Regions from separate parts of the Mesorhizobium yinganensis genome, predicted to be linked through region 2. Evidence: predicted binding sites of a transcription regulator. Region 2 holds the regulator's gene; the other holds the start of a gene.
The links. The regulator LexA, encoded in region 2, represses DNA repair genes until DNA is damaged. The targets are predictions, from matches to a motif close to TGTTCNNNNTGTGTTCNG.
Positions count from the first base shown of each region.

Region 1: ABMA59_RS09345 (ImuA family protein) is a predicted target of LexA. The motif match lies at 1,242-1,259, and genes of this name have one in related genera.

Region 1 covers NZ_JBEBMH010000003.1:467,246-470,651, reverse strand. Annotated here, with positions in the region: gene ABMA59_RS09350 (Y-family DNA polymerase) at 1-310, opposite strand, end outside; gene ABMA59_RS09345 (ImuA family protein) at 252-1,220, opposite strand; gene ABMA59_RS09340 (metallopeptidase family protein) at 1,400-1,822, shown strand; gene hutC (histidine utilization transcriptional repressor HutC) at 1,875-2,642, opposite strand; gene ABMA59_RS09330 (zinc-dependent alcohol dehydrogenase) at 2,639-3,406, opposite strand, start outside.
Region 2 covers NZ_JBEBMH010000027.1:75,757-79,162, reverse strand. Annotated here, with positions in the region: gene ABMA59_RS29955 (ComEC/Rec2 family competence protein) at 1-1,292, shown strand, start outside; gene lexA (transcriptional repressor LexA) at 1,286-2,002, opposite strand; gene ABMA59_RS29945 (ABC transporter ATP-binding protein) at 2,180-2,968, opposite strand; gene ABMA59_RS29940 (ABC transporter ATP-binding protein) at 2,965-3,406, opposite strand, start outside.

The DNA.
Region 1 (3,406 bases), on a different contig from region 2:
GGTGGAAGAAACGGCAAAGCAGATCGTCCATCATGCCACGCTCGCCGCCAAAAAGATGGGCGCAGCCGGTGATGTCGAGAAAAAGCCCGTCCGTTCCGTCTAATGCCACCAGCGGCGTATAGCGGTCGCACCAATCGGCGAGCCCTTCCAGGAGGCGCCGGTCCGCTTCCGGCTCCGCCTCGACCGCTTCGATGTTGGGGTGCATCGCGCGTGCCTCGCCGACACCCATGCCGGCTTTCAGATTCAGCGCCCTAGCCTGCGCGTCGAGCGCGGCGATGCGTTGTGTATTGCTGTCGCGACGGCTCAGCACCAGCGGCGGCGCCTTCACGGGACGGAAACGCCACGACCGGCCGAAGCGCTGACGGCGCAGCCTGTCGGTCGGCAGATAGGGAAACCACAGCGCCAGTATCCTTTGCGGGCTGGTCGCGTCTTTCCTGGAATGCATCATCGTTCCACTCCAGCGTGAATGTGGCGGGGATGGCGGTACGGCTTTTGCTGACGGTGACTTGGAAAGCAGGCGGCCCAATCGAGCCAGTAAGCGGACCCGACAAGGTTGCGCGCTGCGCAGCCGGCGCCGGCGCCACCAGCAGGCGGACCGGCGCCGCTGTCGGCTCCGGTTCGCAAGCTGCGCGGACAAGAAAGAGCGGGCGGCCCGCCAGCAGCGCACGACGATGCAGGCGACGTGTCGCTGTCAGATCGAGGACCGGCGCCGAACCTCGGATTTCAAGGAGGACGGCGAGGAAAGTGTCGAGCCGTCCCGCTTCTTCCGCAACCCACAGAACATCGGCAAGTTTTTCCGCTTCGGCAATGAGCAGATTTTCCGGCCGGAGACCGAAATGCGCTGCTAGTCCCGGCGCATAGGGTCTGCCCGCTTCGCGAAAGATTTCCGACGTGCCGATCCACAGCAGCGGCGCTGCGGCCTCCGGCGCCGGCAGCCGCCGAAGAAGCGCCAACACTAAACCCGTCGCGGACGCGGCTTCGCGAACCGTGCTCGCATGTACCTCGATCAGTCCGGCTGCGGGCAAGCCGCCACCGAGCACGCCGTCGAAGCGCTCCACACCCGTACGCAGAACGGACGGGCCGGAGACCTTGCGCCGCAGCACACCGTTCCCGCCCGCCTCTTGCGTTTGCTCGAAGCGCTCGGCCAGCCGGCCTTCGATCTTCGCGATTTTGTGACGCAGGTCGCGCACGACATCCCGCGCCACGGCCACAGACGCCATGTCGGTTCATCCGATCGGAATTGTTCCTGTTATGTTCTAATAGATTCCAGAGCGGAACGAGAGAGTCAAGCGAGACAGGGCAAGAATTTATTCCTTGCCCTGCTGGTTTTCACTGGCCGGTACGCAAAAGCCTCGAAACACGCGGGGCAAAAGGCTATATGCCCGAAAAAGGACTAGGAATGGCCCGCATCTACCAGACCCGCGCCTGGCACGACCAGCTCTCCCCCTCGATCGAGGAATTCGAACTCATGGCCCTGGAGGCCTACGCCCATCTCCCCGAGCATTTCCGGACGCTGACGGGCGAGGTGGTGATCCAGATCGCCGAGTTCCCCACCGAAGAGATCATGGACGACCTGTCGCTCGAGACTCCCTTCGATCTGCTCGGCCTGTTCGAGGGCCGCGGCATCGCCGAGCGTTGGAACCCGGCGACCGGTGAGGGACCGAACCGCGTCACCCTCTATCGCCGCGCCATCCTCGACTACTGGGCGGAGAACGAGGAGACGCTCGGCTCGATCGTCAACCACGTGCTGATCCACGAGATCGGGCACCATTTCGGCCTCTCCGACGACGATATGGAAAAGATTGAAACCAGCGTCGAATAGCGCCGGGTGTCACCGAATTGAGAGCCTTTGCCGTCGCGTCTCCTCGCCAGCCTCAGTTGGACAAAGTCGGAGCGTAGCGGCTGCCGAGCGAATAGCTTCCGGCATAGGTGAAACTATTGACCGTGGCGATGACCGGCCCGGACCAGGTGCGGCGATGGAGGAGCAGGCACGGATCGCCCTGCCGAATCGCAAGGTGCCGAGAAACATAGGCATCGGCGGGAACGGCGGAAATCACCTGCTCCACCTCGGTCAGCGGCGTCGCTTGCTGCAAATAATCGTAGGTGGTCATGTGCGAAAAATCCTGCCGGTGATAATCGGGCACGAGGTTCGAATTGACGAAGCGCTCCTCGAGCTGCACGGGCACGTCGTTCTCGAAATGCGTGATGATCGAATGCCCGATCGGCTGCCGGCTGGTGAATTCGAACGCCGCCACCAGAACCGGCTCCGGTTCCGCGATTTGTTCAACCAGCACCACTTCGGCGCGATGGCGGCTGCCGCGCGCGCGGATCTCGCTGGCGATATTGGCGATCTCGATCAGCGTCGATTGCGGTTTCGGCGGCGCCACGAACGTGCCGACACCCTGGATGCGCAGCAGATGGCCCTCGGAGGTCAGCTCCCGCAGCGCCCGGTGCACGGTCATGCGCGACACACCGAGCGCGCTCACCAGCTCGTTCTCGGAGGGCAGCCGTTGGTCCTTCGACCATTTGCCGCTGCCGATGTTGGCCAGCACAAAATCCTTGACCTTTTCGTAGAGCGGGCTCGCCGTATCGGGCAGGCCAGTCGATGGTCCCTGCGAGGCAGAGGCGTCGCGATCGGTCATCGCGACAACCCGGTCATGCGGATAAGCGTCTTCAGCCCAGCGCTTTGGCCAGAAAGCAGCCGACGATAGGCGGCGGGTATATCGTCGATGCCGATCTCCTCATCGATCAGCCGCAGAAGCTGCGGCTGCAGCGAAGGCAGCAGGCCGACAACCTCGGCGAGTTCGTCGGCATAGACATGGCAGCCAACCAGCGAAATCTCACGCTCGACCAGCAGGTTGGGATCGAGATCGAGACGCTGATGCGCGATGCCGACCAGCCCGAGCGTGCCGCCGCCCGCAAGCAGGTCGATCAGCGCCCTGATCGCCGGCACGCTGCCGGTCGCGTCGAGCGCATGGCGGAGCGGACGGCTGTCGCCGAGAAGAGCCGCGACCGACCCCTTGTCGAGAGTGACCGGATGCGCGCCGGTCACCTCGGCCACGAGCTTCACACGGGCCTCATTGCGGTCCGCGACGAGCACCAAGCCATCATGCAGCCGCGACAAAAGGAGCGCAGCGAAGCCACCGATAGGACCGCAGCCCACGATCAGAATCGGCTCGCCTCTCGGTATATTTAGCCGGCGAATTGCATGCAACGCCACCGCTACCGGCTCGGCCATCGCCGCAATGCGCGGATCGAGCGCCGGATCATGGCTGACGAGCAGCCGCGCCGGCAAAGCCACTTCCTCGGCGAATCCACCGTCGCAGACCTCGCCGACGAAACCCAGCGTCTCGCAGACGTTTTTCCGCCCTGCCCGGCAGTTCGGGCAGGCGCCGCACCAAAAGCG
Region 2 (3,406 bases):
ACGAAGTTATCGGGCCGAGCTTCCAGATGTCCTTCGCGGCAACGGCAGCGCTTGTCGGAGCCTATGCGTTCTGGACGGGACGGCGCGGCGGCACCGGATCGTTTCAGCCCCGGCGCGGCCTGGTTTCGCTTGCCGTGCGGCATGGCGGCGCTGTTGTCGTAGGGCTCCTGCTGACTTCCCTGGTCGCCGGCCTGGCGACGGCAGCCTTCGGCGCCTATCACTTCCAGCGCATCGCACCGCTCAGCCTAGTGGCGAACCTCGCGGCCATGCCGATCGTATCCCTGGTTGTCGTGCCCTTTGCCGTGCTCGCGGCGGTCGCTATGCCGTTTGGCCTCGACGGGCCGTTCCTCGACGTGATGGGCAAGGGGATCACGGCGATGATCGAAGTCGCGAGATGGTTTTCCGCTCGCTCACCGGTCGATGCGGTGGGGCTGATATCGGGAAAATCCGTGGTTCTTCTGACCATCGCCCTGATCGTGGCGACCGTGACGACGACGTGGCTGAGGCTTTTCGCACTGCCTTTCGCGCTCGCCGGATTGTTGATGTTGGGCGCGACGCGCACCCCCGACGTGTTGGTATCCGAGGACGGCCGGCTGGTCGGATTTCTGACCGGCGAGGGCCTGATGGCGGTGAATCGGCCTCGGCCGAATGTCTTCACGGCCGAGAACTGGAAACGAACGCTCCAGGCGGACGGAATTCATAAGCCGGCGAATGATTTCGGCCTGAATCCGCCGATGGCGTCCGCTGAAAGCATCGTCGCAGGTGTCGGAAGCAAAGAAGGCACCAACCATGGACTCAACCGCACCCGCGGCGCATCCGATGGACTTCCTTCTGTACAGAAGGTGGCCTCTACTGAAGTCCACAATGAGGGTGAGTTCATGAATTCTTCACCCGGCCAGCAACCGACGGATGATTCATCCAGCGCCTTCCTCTGCGATGACATAACCTGCGTCGGCTGGCATCCATCCGGCGCCGCGATCATCCATACAACCGATCCCGAGGAGGCACGGATCGCCTGTTCCTTTGCCGGCGTCATAATTCTCGACGATGCGACCATTCCGCTCAAATGCGCCAACCCAGCCGTCGCGGTGGTCACGAAGCGCGCGCTTGCTCGGAATGGCAGCGCCGCGGTGTATCTGCCTTCGGGCAGCGATGGCACCGCCGAGGTGCATTTCGCCATCGCAACGCCGGATCGTCCTTGGCATGGCAACCGCGCATTCTCGCGCGAGTCTCGGGGACTGCCGCCCTACCAGCGCAAGCCGGCGGTCCCGGCGCCCCCGGAAAATCAGTAGCGACGGATCAAGCCGACAAGCTTGCCTTGCACACGGACCCGGTCCGGACCGTAAATGCGCGTCTCGTAGGCGGGATTGGCGGCTTCGAGCGCGATGGAGGCGCCTTTTCGGCGAAAACGCTTCAGCGTCGCCTCCTGGTCGTCAACCAGCGCGACGACGATCTCTCCGGGTGTGGCCGTGTTGGCATTGCGGATGATCACCGTGTCGCCGTCAAGAATGCCGGCCTCGATCATCGAGTCGCCCCTGACCTCCAGCGCGTAATGATCGCCTGCGGACAACATTTCGGGCGGCACCGATATGGAATGCGTCCGGTGCTGGATAGCATCGATCGGCACGCCCGCCGCGATCCGGCCCATGACCGGTATCGCAATTCCCGAACCTGCCTCGTCATTGCTCGCGACTGGCGCACGCGAAGGTTCGGCCGGACGCTTGCCGAGACTGCCTTCGATGACGCTCGGCGAAAATTTCTTTGCCGAGTTGAGGCCGGGAGCAATCGAATCGGGCAGGCGAAGCACTTCCAGCGCCCGCGCCCGGTTCGGCAGCCGGCGAATGAAACCGCGTTCCTCCAGCGCCGTAATCAGCCGGTGGATGCCGGATTTCGACGCCAGATCAAGGGCTTCCTTCATCTCGTCGAAGGACGGCGGAATGCCGGACTCCTTCAGTCTCTCATGAATGAATAGCAGGAGTTCGTGTTGCTTGCGTGTCAGCATCTCGGCCCCGTCAAGAATCGCACCAAAACAAAACCAGAACAAAACACTATCTGTTCCAGTTGTGTTCCGCAACCGTTAAATATCGGGTTAAGAGGCGGGCAACCAAGATATCAAAATCGAGCGCCAGCGCTGACTCTCTCGAGACTTGGCCGGTTGCCTCCGAGAAGACCGTGGATTTCAGGCCTCTTCCCAGAGATCTTGCAGCAGCTCCCGGTCGTAGCCGGAACTGGCCCGGAACAGTTGCCGCGTATAGGCATGGTCGAACCGTCCGGCGGCAAGGTCGGCGCTGGCCAGCGTCTCCAGAATGCGGCCGCGATTCATCACCGCCAGACGACCGCACATGTAGGAAACCACCGCCAGATTGTGGCTGACCATGATGGTGGTGAAGCCGCGCTCGCGCCGCAGGCGACGGAGCAGGTTGAGCACTTCCGCCTGCACCGAGACGTCCAGCGCGGAGGTCGGCTCGTCGAGGAGAAGAACGCGGGGCTCCAGGACAATGGCGCGGGCGATCGCCACGCGCTGGCGCTGGCCGCCGGAGAGCTGGTGCGGGAAGCGGAAGCGATGTTCGGGTTTCAACCCGACATCGGCCAGCGCGCGCTCGACACGTTTCTCCACGTTGGTCAGCCCGTGGATGCGGGCCGGCTCCGACAGTATCTTATCGACGGTATGGCGCGGGTGGAGCGAGCCGTAGGGGTCCTGGAAAACCATCTGGATCAGCCGTCGCTGCGCATGGCTGCGCGAAAGCGAGACAACGGCTCCACCAATGCGGATCGTTCCGGAATAGTCGCCGATAAGGCCGGCGACTGCGTTCAACACGGTCGACTTGCCTGATCCGGACTCGCCAACCAGCCCGAACGCCTCGCCTTCGGCGATGGATAGCGACACATCGCGGACTGCGTTGAGCCGCCGCGCGCCCTTGCCGAAGCTGATGCCTAGTCCGTCGATCTCGATCATCGGCGCGGTCATCTTGCCCAGCTCGCATCGCGTTGCAGGACGGGCAGTTCCGGCCGGTCGTCGCCGAGGCGCGGCGAGGAAGCGAGCAGGCCCTTTGCGTAGGGATGCTGGACCTGATGCAGTTCGCTCGCCTTGACGGTTTCGACCACCTTGCCGGCATACATGATCATCACACGGTCGCAGAAGGCCGAGACCATGCCGAGGTCGTGGCTGATCAGGATCAGGCTCATGCCGCGCTCGCGAACCAGGTCGTCCAGAATTGCCAGAACCTGGAGCTGCACGGTCACGTCAAGCGCCGAGGTCGGCTCGTCGGCGATCAGCAGTTGCGGCTCTGGAATGAGCATCATCGCGATCATCACGCGCTGGCCCATGCCGCCGGAAAGCTGGTGCGGATAAAGGTGATAGACGGCCTCCGGGTCGCGGATTTTGACCGCTTTCAGCGCCTCGATA